2 regions of the Mesorhizobium sp. WSM1497 genome follow, and region 1 is predicted to be linked to the other one. Evidence: predicted binding sites of a transcription regulator. Region 1 holds the regulator's gene; the other holds the start of a gene.
The links. Region 1 encodes PhoB, which activates phosphate uptake and scavenging genes when phosphate is short. Its sites were predicted from a motif close to TGTCATNNANCTGTCAT; they were not measured.

Region 1 (8,104 bases):
GCGTGACGGGTCGCTCGGCCTCGGCGCGACCCGCTCCGAGACGATCAAGCGGGTGATCCTGCCGGCGGCACTGCCCGGCATCGTCGGCGCCATCCTGCTGACTGCCTCGCGCGCCATCGGCGAAACGATGATTGTCGTGCTGGCGGCGGGCGTCGCCGCCAACCTCACCATCAACCCGTTCGAGGCGATGACGACCATCACCGTCAAGATCGTCAACCAGCTCACCGGCGACCTCGAGTTCAATTCGCCGCAGACGCTGGTCGCCTTCGCGCTCGGGCTGACGCTGTTCACGCTGACGCTGGTGATGAACATCGTCGCGCTCTACATCGTGCGCAAATATCGGGAGCAGTACGAATGACCGACATTCCCATGGATACGATGGTCAGGCCGGCGGCCCATCCGCGCCGCGACATCGGCCTGAAGGCCCGTTACGCCGCCGAACGCCGTTTCCGCATCTATGGCGTCGTGGCGATTTCCGTAGGCCTGGCGTTCCTGGCAATCATGCTGATCACCATCGTCTCGAAAGGCTACACCGCCTTCTGGCAGACGACGGTATCGCTGCCGATCACGTTCGACGAGAAGGTGATCGATCCTTCCGGCAAGCGCGCAACCGATCCGAGCGTTCTGATCAAGGCGAATTATCCCAAGCTCGCAGAAAACGCGCTGGTGGCCAAGCTCGGCATCTCTCCTGATGACAAGCCGATGATCCAGAAGCTCAAGGGCTTCCTTTCGGAAGGCGCCCGCGTCCAGTTGCGCGACATCGTTGCCGCCGATCCCTCGGTGATCGGCACGACACGCGACGTCAACATCCTCGCCGCCGCCAATCTCGACTCCGCTTTCAAGGGCCAGATCGACCTCAGTGTCGAGGAAGCGCGACGCAAGGTCTCGGACCAGCAGATCACCTGGATGAACAAGCTCAAGGCCGAGGGCGCGATGGCCGAGCACTTCAACAGCGGCCTGTTCACCTACGGCGCCTCCAGCCGCCCGGAAACCTCGGGCATGGGCGTGGCGATCATCGGCTCGTTTTATATGATGGTGATCGTGCTGCTGCTCGCGCTGCCGATCGGCGTCGCCGCCTCCATCTATCTGGAGGAATTCGCCAAGAAGAACCGTTTCACCGACCTTATCGAGGTCAACATCAACAATCTGGCCGCAGTGCCGTCAATCGTCTTCGGCTTGCTCGGCCTCGCGGTGTTTATCAATTTCCTGGGCATGCCGCGCTCCGCCGCTTTCGTTGGCGGCCTGGTGCTGACGCTGATGACGCTGCCGACGATCATCATCGCGACGCGCGCCGCGCTTGCTGCGGTGCCGCCGTCGATCCGCTCGGCAGCTCTCGGTCTTGGCGCCTCCAAGATGCAGATGGTGTTCCAGCACATCCTGCCGCTTGCCGCGCCCGGCATCCTCACCGGCACCATCATCGGTCTTGCGCGCGCGCTCGGCGAAACCGCGCCTCTGCTGTTGATCGGCATGGTCGCCTTCGTCGCCGATCCACCGACGACGCCTTTCGATCCGGCCACCGCGCTGCCGGTGCAGATCTATATGTGGGCGAACGAGGCCGAACGCGCCTTCGTCGAGCGCATGTCCGGCGCCATCATCATCCTGCTCGTCTTCCTAATGGCCATGAACATCACCGCGATCGTGCTTCGGCGTCGGTTCGAGCGGCGCTGGTAGAAAAAAGGCATTTTGGTATGAACATCATGACCGAACAGTCCCTTGAAAACGCAGTGGGCGACAAGATGAAGTCGAACGAAGTGATCAAAATGCGCGGCGACAAGGTCGGCGTGTTCTACGGCGAGAAGCAGGCGCTGTTCGACGTCGATCTCGACGTCCGCCTGAACCAGGTGACGGCGCTGATCGGCCCCTCCGGCTGCGGCAAGTCCACCTTCCTGCGCTGCCTCAATCGCATGAACGACACCATCGATTCAGCACGGGTAACCGGCAAGATAACGCTCGACGAAGAGGACATCTACGACAAGAACATCGATGTCGTCGAACTCAGGGCGCGCGTCGGCATGGTGTTCCAGAAACCCAATCCGTTCCCAAAGTCGATCTACGAGAACGTCGCCTATGGGCCGCGCATCCACGGATTGGCCAAGCGCAAGGCCGACATGGATCAGATCGTCGAGTCCAGCCTGAAGAAGGCGGCGATCTGGAACGAGGTCAAGGACCGTTTGCAGGAACCTGGCACGGGTCTTTCCGGTGGCCAGCAGCAGCGCCTGTGCATTGCACGCGCCATCGCCGTGTCGCCCGAGGTGATCCTGATGGACGAACCGTGTTCGGCGCTCGACCCGATCGCCACCGCTCGCGTCGAGGAACTGATCGACGAACTGCGTCAGAACTATACGATCGTCATCGTCACGCATTCGATGCAGCAGGCAGCGCGCGTGTCGCAGCGCACCGCGATGTTCCATCTTGGCTATCTGGTCGAGGAGGGCGCCACCGACAAGATGTTCACCACCCCCGACGACAAACGCACCCAGGACTACATCACCGGCCGGTTCGGCTGATCTCAGGCATATGAGGGACGAAGATCATGGGTGAACATACCGTCGCATCTTTCGATGAGGATCTGGAGCAGATCAGCCAGCTGATCCGCGACATGGGCGATCTCGCCCGCTCGATGGTCGGTGGCTCGACCAGGGCTTTGCTCAATTCGGACAATGCGCTGGCGCAGCGGGTGGTTTCCGATGACGCCATCATGGATGCACGCCAGCGCGAGCTGGACGATCGTGCCATCACGCTGATCGCCAAGCGCCAGCCGATGGCCAACGATCTGCGTGCGGTGGTCGGTTCGATCCGCATGGCCGGCGACCTCGAGCGCATCGGGGACCTTGCCAAGAACATCGCCAAGCGCGTCGGCACTGTCGGGCTGAGCGTCACGCCGCACGACCTTTCGCATTCGATCGACGCAATGGCGCAGCTGGTGCTGATCCAGGTGCAGGGGGTCGTCGACGAGTATGCCGCCGCTGACGCGGCAGCGCTTGCCACGCTCAGAAACAATGATGAACGCATCGACGTCAAATACACATCGGTGTTCCGCGAACTGCTGACCTACATGATGGAAGATCCGCGCAACATCACGGCGTGCACGCACCTGTTGTTTTGCGCCAAGAACCTCGAGCGGATCGGCGACCACGTGACCAACATCGCCGAAAATGCCTATTATGTTTTGACCGGCACGCAGTTACCAGCCAATCGTCCGAAGCAGGACGAGACGGCAATGTCCGCGCCAGCGGCATGACAGGGGTGACCAGCCGATGATCGCGCCACGCATCATGGTGGTGGAGGATGAGGAGCCGCTAGGCGTGCTGCTCCGCTACAATCTCGAATCCGAAGGTTATCAGGTCGAAGTGGTGACGCGCGGCGACGAGGCCGAAATCCGGCTGCAGGAGAACGTTCCAGACCTTCTGGTGCTCGACTGGATGGTGCCTGCGGTTTCCGGTATCGAACTCTGCCGCCGGCTAAGGATGCGTCCCGAGACCGAGCGGCTGCCGATCATCATGCTGACCGCGCGAGGCGAGGAAAGCGACCGCGTGCGCGGCCTCTCGACCGGTGCCGACGACTATCTGGTCAAGCCTTTCTCGACGCCGGAGTTCATGGCCAGGGTCAAGGCGCTGCTGCGCCGGGCCAAGCCGGAAGTGCTGTCCAGCGTGCTCAAGGTCGGCGATATCGTGCTCGATCGCGAATCGCACCGTGTCTATCGCAAGAAGAGCGAGATCCGGCTCGGGCCGACGGAATTCCGCCTGCTTGAATTCATGATGCGCCATCCAGGCCGCGTGTTCTCGCGCAGCCAACTGCTCGACAATGTCTGGGGCGAGACGATCTACATCGACGAACGCACGGTCGATGTGCATGTCGGCCGGCTGCGCAAGGCGGTCAACAACGGCCGTATGCCCGATGTCATCCGCACCATCCGTGGGGCGGGTTACGCCATTCGCGAGGACTGAACTCCCTCGTTTGAACTCACGCCACGTTCTTGCCGCCGAGACCGGATCTCGCCTGCACGCCCGGCGCAAAAATCTCCTGATCGACGAAGATCAGCGCCCGCATGGCGCAGCCTTCGCGGATCAGCGGCAGTTCGTTCGGCTCGGTGTCGAAGGAAATCGACTTGGAATGCTGGCCGCCGGCGGTCTGGGCAATCGCTTGCCGCAATGCCGGCTCGATCAGGTCGAAGGCGGCGGCGCTGACGCCGACCATGGCGACCGGCGCCGGATCGATCAGCGCAAACAGGCTGCCGAGGCCGTAGCCGAGCGCTTCGCCGGCCTTGCGATAGGCTTCCCGTTCGGGCCCGTCCCTTTCGCGGGCGGCAGCAGCCAGGGCGCGTATGTCGGCGTCGCTGACATCGGCGACGGGCTCTGCATCCTCGCCCATCTGCCGCGCGTTGCGCCAGATGGCATAATTGCCGGCATAGGCTTCGACGCAGCCGCGCCGTCCGCAGCGACACAGCGCGCCGTTCGGCCGATGGATCATGTGGCCGAATTCGCCGCCCGAGGAATGGGTGCCGGTGAACAATTCGCCCTTCAGCACCAGCCCCATGCCGATGCCGTGCGACAGGAGGATGGCGATGAAATCGTCGCGGTAACGATCGGGGTCGCGCCAGCGCAGCGCCACCGCCATCATGTTGCAGTCGTTCTCCATAATGGCGGGGATGCCGAACTCCTCTTCGAATATGTCGGCGAAGGCGATGTCGGTGTGCGGCGTGATCGGCGACCACAGCATGGCGCGGGCACGGGTGTCGGTGATGCCCTGGACGGCCAGCGCGATACGAGCGACGCTGCGCACGTCCAGGTCGGGATCCTCCAGGCGGCGCCGCACGATTGCCGTGCACTCACCGATCAGCGAGTCGCGCGACATCGTCAGCGTGTCGAGCCGACGCTGTTCCTCGGATATTACCTGGCCGGCATAGTCGATGACGGCGACCGAGAGGAAGTTCAGCGACAGCACCACGGTCATTACCGCGGCCGCTTCTGGATTGAGGCTGAGGCCGACCTGCGGACGGCCGCGTTTGAGCGAGCCGGCCTCGCTCGGCTTGCTTTCGGTCAGGATGCCTGCGACGATCAGGTCGGATGAGATCGCCGAGATCGTCGAATGGCTGAGGCTTGTGGTTGCGGCGATCTCGGTGCGCGACGGCTGTCCGGCGCGGCGCACCGCCGCGATCACCATCGCGCGGTTGCGGCGGCGCAAATCGTCGTGGCGGATTCCGACCGACATGCTCTTTCATATCCTCCCGGTCGCCGCGGTTCTTCCTGCCCTGGAACGCTGTCGGTGACGCGGTCAAATACTGGCAGAAGCCGCGCGCCGTGTCATTTATTTATTCCGAGGCCCGAAAAAAATTCGAAACGACATCAAAATCCATCAGAATCGATGTTGACAGCGTTCGGGCGTTGGCCCAGTATTTTTTCGAGGCTCGAAAAAATAGGGCCTCTGTGCCGGCCCTCGGGCCAGTTTGGTCGCGCCATACGCGGCGCAGGGAGGATAATATGAAAAGATTCACAGCCGCCATCCTGGCGGGTGCCGCCATGTCGCTGACGCTCGCGTCTGTCGCGCAGGCGAAGGACAAAGTCGTCGGCGTTTCGTGGTCCAACTTCCAGGAGGAACGCTGGAAGACCGACGAGGCCGCCATGAAGACGGCGATCGAGGCCGCCGGCGACAAGTACATCTCCGCCGATGCGCAGTCCAATCCCGGCAAGCAGCTTACCGACGTCGAAAGCCTGATCTCGCAGGGCGCCAATTCCCTGATCATCCTGGCGCAGGATGCTTCGGCCATCGGCCCGGCCGTGCAGAAGGCGCTGGACGAAGGCATTCCGGTCGTCGGCTATGACCGGTTGATCGAGAACAAGGATGTTTTCTATCTGACCTTCGACAACAAGGAAGTCGGCCGCATGCAGGCCCGCGAAGTGTTCAAGGTCAAGCCGGAAGGCAACTACGTCTTCATCAAGGGCTCCGGTGCCGATCCCAATGCCGACTTCCTGTTCTCGGGCTCAATGGAAGTGCTCAAGGAAGCCATTGACAGCGGCAAGATCAAGAATGTCGGCGAAGCCTACACGGATGGCTGGCTGCCCGCCAACGCCCAGAAGAACATGGAACAGTTCCTGACCGCCAACGACAACAAGGTCGACGCGGTGGTCGCGGCCAATGACGGCACTGCCGGTGGCGTCGTCGCGGCGCTGACGGCTCAAGGCTTGGCCGGCACCGTGCCGGTCTCGGGGCAGGACGGCGACCACGCCGCGCTGAACCGCATCGCCCTGGGCACGCAAACCGTCTCGGTGTGGAAGGACGCGCGCGAGCTCGGCAAGAATGCCGCCGAGATCGCCTCGCAACTGGCCGACGGCAAGAAGACGAGCGACATCGCCGGCGCCAAGGACTTCACGACGCCGGGCGGCAACACCGTCAAGTCGCTGTTCCTGACCCCGGTTGCCATCACCAAGGACAATCTCAACGTCGTCATCGACGCTGGCTGGATCAAGAAGGACGAAGTCTGCGCGGGTGTCGCTGCCGGCACCGTCGCGGCCTGTAACTGATCCGGACCACTTCGAAATATCTGAACGCCGCGGCCCAAAAGCCGCGGCGTTTTCTCAAAGAATTGTGTTTCCGCATCATGCGGATAGCTTCTAGGCTGGGCTCCGGCATGCGCGTCAGACGGCCAGCCGGTGGGAGGAAATCATGACCGACACGACGTCCAACCCGCAGGCCGATACGGCGCGCGCGTCGGAACTCGGCGCCGTCGCCCGGTTCCTGAAGGCGACCGAGATCGACACCCGGATGATCGGCATGATCGGCGCGCTGCTGGTCATCTGGATTGGGCTGCATGTCATTTCCAGCCTGCGCCTCGGCGTCAACCCGCTCGATTTCGACAGCCGCACCTTTCTCACGCCGCGCAATCTGTGGAACCTGTCGGTGCAGACATCCGCGGTCGCCATCATGGCCTGCGGCATGGTGCTGGTCATCGTCATGCGCAACATCGACCTGTCGGTCGGTTCCGCCGAGGGCCTGATCGGCATGGTGATGGGGTTTGCCCAGGTGCATTTCCTGGTGCGTTTTGTCGGGCTCGAACTCGGCAATCCGTGGATCTGGGTCCTGGCGCTGGTCATCGGCCTGGCGCTCGGCCTGTTGATCGGCGCCTTTCAAGGCTTCGTCATCGCCTATCTCGAAGTGCCCGCCTTTATCGTGACGCTGGGCGGCCTGCTGGTCTGGCGCGGTGCTGCCTGGTGGGTCACATCAGGCCAGACCGTGGCGCCGCTTAACGCCACCTTTCAGCTGATGGGCGGCGGGCCGGCGGGATCGATCGGCGCAACCTGGAGCTGGGTTGTCGGGATCGTCGCCTGCCTCGCCGTGGTGTTTGGGCTGTTCAACGGGCGGGTGCAGCGCAAGCGTTTCCGTTTTCCGCTACGTCCGATCTGGGCCGAGGCGCTGCTCGGTGTCGTCACCTGCGGCGCCATCATGGGTGCGGTTTGGCTCGCCAACTCCTACCCCTGGCCGATCGGCATCGTGAACAGATATGCGGCCGCCAACAACATCACCGTTCCCGAAGGCGGCCTGTTCATCGCCCACGGTATCGCCATACCGGTGCTGATGGCGGTCGCCGTCGGGCTGGTCATGACCTTCATCACCAACCGCACCCGTTTCGGCCGCTATGTCTTCGCCATCGGCGGCAATCCCGAGGCGGCCAATCTCGCCGGCATCAACACGCGCTGGATCACCATGAAGGTGTTCATGATCATGGGCGTGCTGGCCACGATTGCCGCGGCGATCTCGTCGGCCCGGCAGAATTCGGCCACCAACGTGCTTGGAACGCTCGACGAGCTGCTCGTCATTGCAGCCGCCGTGATCGGTGGCACATCGCTAGCCGGCGGGTCGGGAACGATCATCGGCGCCACGCTCGGCGCCCTGCTGATGCAGTCGCTGCAGTCCGGCATGGTGCTGCTTGGTGTCGACTCGCCGCTGCAGAGCATCGTCGTCGGCGCCGTACTGGTGATCGCCGTGTGGCTCGACACCGTCTATCGCAAGCGCGTCTAGGAGGGCATGCCATGACTGACAAGACTGCTCCTGCAGCCACCGCGCTGATCGACATGAGGAACATCTCGATCGCGTTTGGCGGCATCCG
Region 2 (8,104 bases), 1.5 Mb from region 1:
AGGACGAGGTCGAGGCGATCGAGGACAAGGTTCTGCTGAAGCCGATGACCGCTCCCGACATAGAGCGGCTCTATATGCTGCGCCGCGATCTCCTGCGCCTGCGCAATGCCGCGCTTCCGCTGGTCGAAGTCTGCCGAAGGCTGACCAGCGCCGAGCTGCCGCAGATCCACACCGCCATGCATCCGCTGTTCCGCGACGTCACCGATCACATCCGCACCGTTCAGGAGAAGATCGACAGCCTGCGCGAGGTGCTGGCATTCGCTTTCGAGGCGAGCTTGCTGGTCGGCCAGAGTCAGGAAACGGCCAACACCAAGAAGCTCGCTTCCTGGGCCGCAATCCTGGCGGTGCCGACGGCGCTCGCCGGCATTTACGGCATGAACTTCAGCGACATGCCGGAACTGAAGATGGAATACGGCTACCCGGTGGTACTGGCCACGATCGCGCTGATCTGCGCGTTTCTGTATTGGCGGTTCAGGAAGAATGGCTGGTTGTGAAGTAGGGCAGTAGGGCAGTAGGGCAGTAGGGCAGTAGGGCAGTAGGGCAGTAGGGTGGCATTTCGTGAGCGCGACTTTCCGCGCACATACTGCCCTACTGCCTTACTCCCCTATTCCCTTATCTACCTGCTCCGCCGCCGCTCCGATGCCGGCTGGAATGCCACGCGGGCGTGGTACTTGCAGTAGGGACCGGTTTCGGCGGCATCGTTGCCGCAGAAATGGAAGTCCTCTGAAAGCGGATCGCCGTTCGGCCATTTGCAGGTCCGCTCGGTCAGCTCGACCAGCTGCAGATGCCGCGAGATCGGCAGCACGACATTTTCGACCGGGCGGATGTAATGGCGTGCCACGGGTTCGGCGTCGAACTGCGTCTGCAAAGCAGTGGCGCCGACCGATGTCGTGACATGGCGTGCCGTGGTTGCGGCGCGTGATACCGATTTCTGGATGGTCGATCCTTGCGCTGCCTTCTTCTGGCGTGCCGGCGTGGCGGTCGAGCGACCGCGGCCCGACAGTTTCAGCCGATGCACCTTCCCGATGACCGCATTGCGGCTGACCCCTCCAAGCTGCGCAGCAATCTGGCTTGCGCTCAGACCCTCCGACCACAGTTTTCTCAAGAGTTCTACCCGCTCGTCAGTCCAGTTCATGAGACCGCGCTCCTCTAAGCGTGCGGCAATCGGAATCCTTCTCCCGACCCGGCAACATTTGCCAGGGCAGACACCACATATATCTGGTGATTAGGTCCGCCGCACGAAATCTAGTTATTTCTCGACTACAACTACTCTATGCGCTGACTCGGTGACAAGAGTCCCAAGTGCAACACGAATCGGTTTTTTCGGTTTTCCCCAACTTGCCCGGTCGCTTATGAGCCGGCGTCCCGTCGAGGGGCTTGCCGCGCGCCACTACGCGACGTTTTCGTTGACTTCATGGCCGAAAAACAGGATAAGCCGCACAGGCCGCCGCTTTGGCGGCTTTTTTGATTTTCCGGTACCGGAGACGCATATAATGAGCGGTTCGGCGCTTTACGAGACCTTTGCTCGCGCACCCCTGGCCTTCGACCACGGGGAAGGCACATGGCTGATTACCGACAAGGGCGAGCGATATCTCGATTTCGCCGGCGGCATCGCCGTCAATTCGCTGGGCCACAGCCACCCGCACCTGGTCGCCGCACTCACCGAGCAGGCAGCCAAGCTGTGGCATGTCTCCAACCTCTACGAGATCCCCGGGCAGAGCCGGCTTGGCGAACGGCTGGCCGACGCCACCTTCGCCGACAAGGTGTTCTTCACCAATTCCGGCGCCGAGGCGCTGGAATGCGCGATCAAGACGGCGCGGCGCTACCATTTCGTCAAAGGCCATCCCGAGCGCTTCCGCATCATCACCTTCGAAGGCGCCTTCCATGGCCGCACGCTGGCGACCATCGCGGCTGGCGGCCAGTACAAGTATCTCGAGGGCTTCGGCCCCAAGGTCGAAGGTTTCGACCAGGTCGGCTTCGACGACATTGACGCCGCCGAAAAGGCGATCACGCCGGAGACGGCCGCGATCCTGATCGAGCCGGTGCAGGGCGAGGGCGGTATCCGCCCGGTGCCGACGCAGTCGCTGAAGCGGCTCAGGCAATTGTGCGAGCAGCACGGCCTGCTGTTGATCTACGACGAGGTCCAGTGCGGCATCGGCCGGACCGGCAAGCTGTTCGCACATGAATGGTCGGGTGTAACGCCCGACATCATGGCGATTGCCAAGGGTATTGGCGGCGGCTTTCCGATGGGCGCCTGCCTTGCCACGGATGAAGCGGCTGTCGGCATGACCGCCGGCGTGCATGGCACCACGTTCGGCGGCAACCCGCTTGCCATGGCGGTCGGCAACGCCGTGCTCGATGTCGTGCTGGAAGACGGCTTCCTCGAAGATGTCCAGCGCAAGGCGCTGCTGATGAAGCAGGGTCTGGCGTCGGTCGCCGACGAGTTTCCCGAAATCATCGAGGACATCAGGGGTGCCGGGCTGATGCTCGGCCTCAAATGCGCCATGCCCAACACCAAGGTGAACATGGCCTTGCGCGACCAGCACCTGCTGACGGTTCCGGCCGGCGACAACGTCATTCGCCTGTTGCCGCCGCTCACCGTCACCGACGCCGAGATCCATGACGCGCTCAACCGCATCCGCGCCGGCGCCAAGGGCCTGGCGGAGGCGATCGCTTCCGCCGCGGCGAAGTAATCCCGGAATCATTGCTGATGTCAGTTCGCCATTTCACCGATCTTTCCACCGTTTCCGAAGGCGACCTGCGCTTGATGCTGGACGACGCGGTGGTGCGAAAGGCGCGGCTCAAGGCCGGCGAGCGCACCAAACCGCTCGAAGGCAAGGTGCTCGCGATGATCTTCGACAAGCCGTCGACGCGCACGCGCGTCTCCTTCGACGTCGGCATGCGGCAGCTCGGCGGCGAGACCATCATGCTGACCGGCACCGAGATGCAGCTCGGCCGTTCCGAGACCATCGCCGACACCGCCAAGGTGCTGTCGCGCTATGTCGATGCGATCATGATCCGCACCACCTCGCATGAGCGGCTGCTGGAATTGACCGAGAACGCCACCGTGCCGGTGATCAACGGACTGACCGACGATACCCATCCCTGCCAGTTGATGGCCGATATCATGACCTTCGAGGAACATCGCGGTCCGGTAGCCGGCAAGACCATCGCCTGGACCGGCGACGGCAACAATGTGCTGCATTCCCTGCTCGAGGCCTCGGCCCGGTTCCGCTTCAACCTCAACGTCGCCGTTCCCGAAGGCAGCGAGCCGGCGCAGAAGCATATCGACTGGTCGCAGGCGCATGGCGGCAAGCTGCACTTCACCCGCTCGCCCGAGGAAGCCGTCGATCAGGCCGACTGCATCGTCACCGATTGCTGGGTGTCGATGGGCCAGGAGCATCGCGCCCGCGGCCACAATGTGTTCTCGCCCTACCAGGTCAATGCCAAGCTGATGGCGAGAGCCAAGCCGGACGCGCTGTTCATGCACTGCCTGCCGGCGCATCGCGGCGAGGAAGTGACAGACGAGGTTATCGACGGACCGCATTCGGTGGTCTTCGACGAGGCCGAGAACCGGCTCCATGCCCAGAAGGCCGTGCTTGCCTGGTGTCTAGGCGCTTGAAGTGTCTGGGCGCTTGATCCCTGGGAGCTTGATCTGCGGGCGTGTGATGCCTATTTGCGCCGCATCACGCAAATCAAGCGCGTTTCGACGCATGCGCCCCGGAGGGCGGCATGGCCGCGCCCTGGAGCTTTGTCATGTTGGAAACCTATCAAGTGACTGAACATCACCCCAAACTCGGCGAATTCGGCTATGCCGGCGACGATCACGTCGTGCCGTTCGAGGTCGGCCCTCTCGACGTGCGCGGCCGCACGGTCCAACTCGGGCCGATGCTGGACGCCATCCTCAGCCGCCACGATTATCCCGAGCCGGTCGCCCGCCTGCTGGCGGAGGCCTGTGTGCTGACCGTGCTGCTCGGCACTTCGCTGAAGTTTGAGGGCAAGTTCATCCTGCAGACCCGCACCGACGGACCCGTCGACATGCTGGTTGCGGATTTTTCCACGCCCTCGGCGCTGCGCGCCTATGCGCGTTTCGATGCCGACCGGCTGGAAGCGCTGGTCGCGGCGGGCGAAACCTCCCAGCAGACGCTGCTCGGCAGTGGCGTGCTGGCGCTGACCATCGACCAGGGCGCCCATACGCAGCGCTATCAGGGTATCGTCCAGCTCGATGGCGAGACCCTGGAAGACGCGGCACGCACCTATTTCCGTCAGTCGGAGCAGATCCCGACGGATATCAGGCTGTCGGTGGCCAAGCTTTTGACGCCCGGTCCCGGCGGCGCCCGCGAGCAATGGCGCGCCGGCGGTATCCTGGCGCAGTTCCTGCCGCAGTCGCCCGAGCGCATGCGCGTCCCGGACCTGCCGGGCGGCGATGGCGATCCGCGTGAGGAGATCCACGATCCGGTCGACAATTCCTGGCAGGAGTTGCTGGCTCTGCTCGGCACCATCGAGCCGACCGAACTGATCGACCCGACGATCGGCGCCGAGCGGCTGCTCTACAGGCTGTTCCACGAGCATGGCGTGCGCGTCTTCGGCGGCGTTCCGGTCGCCGACCAGTGCTCGTGCTCCAGGGACAAGATCCGCGGCATCCTCGAGGGTTTTTCCGCCCAGGAGATCAAGGACAGCACCGAAGACGGCGGCATCCACGTCGCCTGCGAATTCTGTTCGAAGCAATATGATTTCGACCCGGCGGAATTTGCGGCCCAGTAGAGTAGAAACCACGCCTCACCGGTCGCTCCGCGGCCGGTGAGGCGAAATCAATTCACCGTCCGCCGCGTCCCCGGCAAGTCCAGCGAAAACGCCGGAATGGCGATGTCGAACGTCTCGCCCCGCTTGTTGCGCATCGTGTAATGCCCGACCATGATGCCGGACGGTGTCGAGAGCGGGCAACCGGACGTGTACTGGTAGCTGTCGCCGGGATTGAGTTCGGGCTGGTCGCCGACCACGCCGGGGCCGCGCACTTCCTCGACCCGGCCGGTGCCGTCGGTGATGTGCCAATAGCGCGACAGAAGCTGCACGAAATCGTCCGACTGATTGTCGATCGTTATCTGATAGCCCCAGACATAGCGGTTCTCAGAGGGATCCGAACGGTCCTCCAGATAGAACGGCCTGACCTGCACTTCGATGTTGCGCGTGACGGCGCTATACATAAGCGGCTCCAAAAAACGGTTCCAGCGGAACTTTCGGCGCTCCGTGCGGTTAGGTCAACCGATCGAAGCCTCCTCTGGCCGACCTCGCGGGCAGGTGCCGACAAAGAATGTCATTTAAGTGACATATGACAATGATGGTGTGCGCGGACTGGTGACGCGCGACTCGGGCGCTCTGTTGAACTGTTGAAACCGGCCATCTTGCGGACCGGTTTTCCTGGAGTGACCGGATCTCGATGCAACTCACTCTCATAGCCGCCACGCTTTCAACCGTCCTCATCCTCTCGAATCTCGCCAGCATCGTGCTCGCCGCGTCGCGTCTGAGACGGCGTCGCACCATTGCGCCGCCGGCCGGCAAGCCGCGGCCGGTGTCGATCGTCGTGCCGTCGCGCGGCGTCGAGCCGTTCACGCAGGAGACGCTGGAGCGCGCCTTCTCGCTCGACTGGCCGCGCTATGAGCTGATTTTCTGCGTCGCCCATGCCGACGATCCGGTGGTCAAATTGATAAACAGGACGATCGTCCGGTTTCCGAAAGTGCCGGCCCGGCTGCTTGTCGGCGACGACCGCATCAGCGCCAATCCGAAACTCAACAATTGCGTCAAGGGCTGGGAAGCGGCGCGGCACGACTGGGTCGTCCTGGCCGATTCCAACGTGCTGATGCCGAGGGACTACATCCAGCACCTGATGGCTGCCTGGCGGCCCGGCACCGGCCTTGTCTGCTCGACGCCGATCGGCTCGCGGCCGGCCGGCTTCTGGGCCGAGGTCGAATGCGCTTTCCTCAACACGCTGCAGGCGCGCTGGCAATATGCCGGTGAGGCGCTCGGCCTCGGCTTTGCCCAGGGCAAGAGCATGCTCTGGAACAAGCCGATGCTCGATGCCAATGGCGGCATCCGCGCGCTGGCCGCCGAGATCGCCGAGGATGCCGCTGCGACCAAGCTGGTGAACAGTCTCGGCCTGCGCGTCAATCTCGTCGCCGCCCCCTTCGAGCAGCCGCTTGGCCGGCGCTCGTTTGACGAGATCTGGTCGCGTCAGGCCCGTTGGGCGCGCCTGCGCCGCGTCACTTTCCCGCTGTTCTTCGCACCCGAAATCCTGACCGGCGCCGTGGTGCCGCTGGTGCTTGCGCTGATTGCAGCGGCAAGCGCCGGCTTCAGCCTCTGGGCAACCGCCCTTGCCGTGCTGGCGGCCTTCTATCTTCCGGAGTGCGCCCTGGCCTGGTCCAAGGGCTGGTACCTGTCGCCACGCATGGTCGCCGCGATCATGGCGCGCGACCTGATCCTGCCGGCGATGTGGGGGCGCGGTTGGCTCGGCGGCGCCGTCGACTGGCGCGGCAATGCGATGACCATCGGCACCAAGACGGCCGAGCTGGAAGAGACGCCGTCCGGCGCCTGAAGGCCTCCTACCTGGCCCCCTTCAGCGCCTGCGCGATGTCCTCGAGCAGATCGTCGGTATCCTCCAGGCCAACCGACAGCCTGAGCGTGCCCGGCCCGATGCCGAGCTCGGCGCGCGCCTCGTCGCTGAGATTTTTGTGCGTCGTCGTCGCCGGGTGGGTGATCAGGCTCTTGGCGTCACCGAGATTGTTGGAGATCAGGACGATGTCGAGCGCGTTCTGCAAGGCGAAGGCCGCCTGCTTGCCGCCCTTGACGTCCAGGCAGATCAGCGTCGAGCCGCCCGACATCTGCTTCTTGACGATGTCGGCCTGCGGATGGTCGGCGCGGCCGGGATAGATGACGCGCGCGATTTCCGGCCGTTCGGCCAGAAAATCGGCGATCCGGCCCGCACTTTCCGTCTGCTGGCGTACGCGCAGCGGCAGCGTTTCCAGGCCCTTCAGCAGCGTCCAGGCGTTGAAAGGCGAAAGGCTTGGGCCGGTATGGCGGAAATAGTCGTGCAGGTTCTCGTCGATCCACTTCTTGTCCGACAGGATGACGCCGCCGAGACAGCGCCCCTGGCCGTCTATGTGCTTGGTCGCCGAATAGACGACGATATGGGCGCCGAGCTGCAAGGGCTTCTGCTGCAGGGGCGTGGCGAAGACATTGTCGACGATCAGCCTGGCGCCGATCGAATTGGCAAGCGAAGCGACAGCGGCGATATCGACCACTTCCAGCGTCGGATTGGTCGGGCTTTCCAGGAAGAACAGCTTGGTGTTCGGCTTGACCGCCTTTTCCCAGTTGGCGATGTCGGTGCCGTCGACCAGTGTCGCCTCGATGCCGTATCTCGGCGCCAGCGTCTCGACCACCCAGCGGCAGGAGCCGAACAGCGCGCGTGCCGCCACGATATGGTCGCCGGCCTTGGCGCTGCACAGAAGGGCGGCCGTCACCGCCGCCATGCCGGACGCGGTGGCGCGCGCGTCTTCGGCACCTTCCAGCGCGCACATGCGCTTCTCGAACATGTCGACGGTCGGATTGGCGTAGCGCGAATAGATGAAACCCGGCTCTTCGCCCTTGAAACGGGCTTCGGCGGCTTGCGCCGTTTCGTAGACATAGCCTTGGGTGAGATAGATCGCTTCTGACGTTTCGCCGAAACCGGAACGCAGCGTTCCGCTGTGCACGAGTGCCGTCTGAGGCTTCCAGTTGCGCTTCTTGGTGCTCATCGCTTTTCTTCCAGACACAAAAAAACCGGCCGCGAAAGTCGCAACCGGTCCATACGGCCTTGCGGCCCGACGGTCCTTTAGCGACTTGTTTAACGTGGCTGCAAGCCGACCGGCCAAATCACCACGGGATAACGACCCTTTAGACCCGCACCGCGCTTGCGTCAATTGCCGGCTTCATTAAGAGGTTTGTACCAAGCAGGAGTGGAGCCTTGCGGCAGACAGGCATTCTTCCCGACCAGGACATATCGGCGCTGTTCCAGTCCGGCGCGCTGAAGTCGGCGCGTGCGCTCGATGCCGACCAGATCCAGCCGGCCAGC

Region 2: A9K65_RS32100 (ceramide glucosyltransferase) is a predicted target of PhoB. The motif match lies at 5,313-5,329, and genes of this name have one in related genera.

The regions. Positions count from the first base shown of each region.
Region 1 is NZ_CP021070.1:1,479,658-1,487,761, forward strand. It holds gene pstC (phosphate ABC transporter permease subunit PstC) at 1-358, shown strand, start outside; gene pstA (phosphate ABC transporter permease PstA) at 355-1,671, shown strand; gene pstB (phosphate ABC transporter ATP-binding protein PstB) at 1,689-2,507, shown strand; gene phoU (phosphate signaling complex protein PhoU) at 2,534-3,241, shown strand; gene phoB (phosphate regulon transcriptional regulator PhoB) at 3,258-3,947, shown strand; gene A9K65_RS07285 (ROK family protein) at 3,964-5,211, opposite strand; gene xylF (D-xylose ABC transporter substrate-binding protein) at 5,481-6,521, shown strand; gene A9K65_RS07295 (sugar ABC transporter permease) at 6,664-8,016, shown strand; gene A9K65_RS07300 (ATP-binding cassette domain-containing protein) at 8,028-8,104, shown strand, end outside.
Region 2 is NZ_CP021070.1:6,600,184-6,608,287, reverse strand. It holds gene A9K65_RS32130 (magnesium and cobalt transport protein CorA) at 1-494, shown strand, start outside; gene A9K65_RS32125 (GcrA family cell cycle regulator) at 617-1,135, opposite strand; gene A9K65_RS32120 (aspartate aminotransferase family protein) at 1,494-2,693, shown strand; gene argF (ornithine carbamoyltransferase) at 2,711-3,622, shown strand; gene A9K65_RS32110 (Hsp33 family molecular chaperone) at 3,733-4,764, shown strand; gene apaG (Co2+/Mg2+ efflux protein ApaG) at 4,812-5,204, opposite strand; gene A9K65_RS32100 (ceramide glucosyltransferase) at 5,438-6,589, shown strand; gene A9K65_RS32095 (O-succinylhomoserine sulfhydrylase) at 6,597-7,787, opposite strand; SAM riboswitch at 7,845-7,922, opposite strand; gene A9K65_RS32090 (2'-deoxycytidine 5'-triphosphate deaminase) at 7,997-8,104, shown strand, end outside.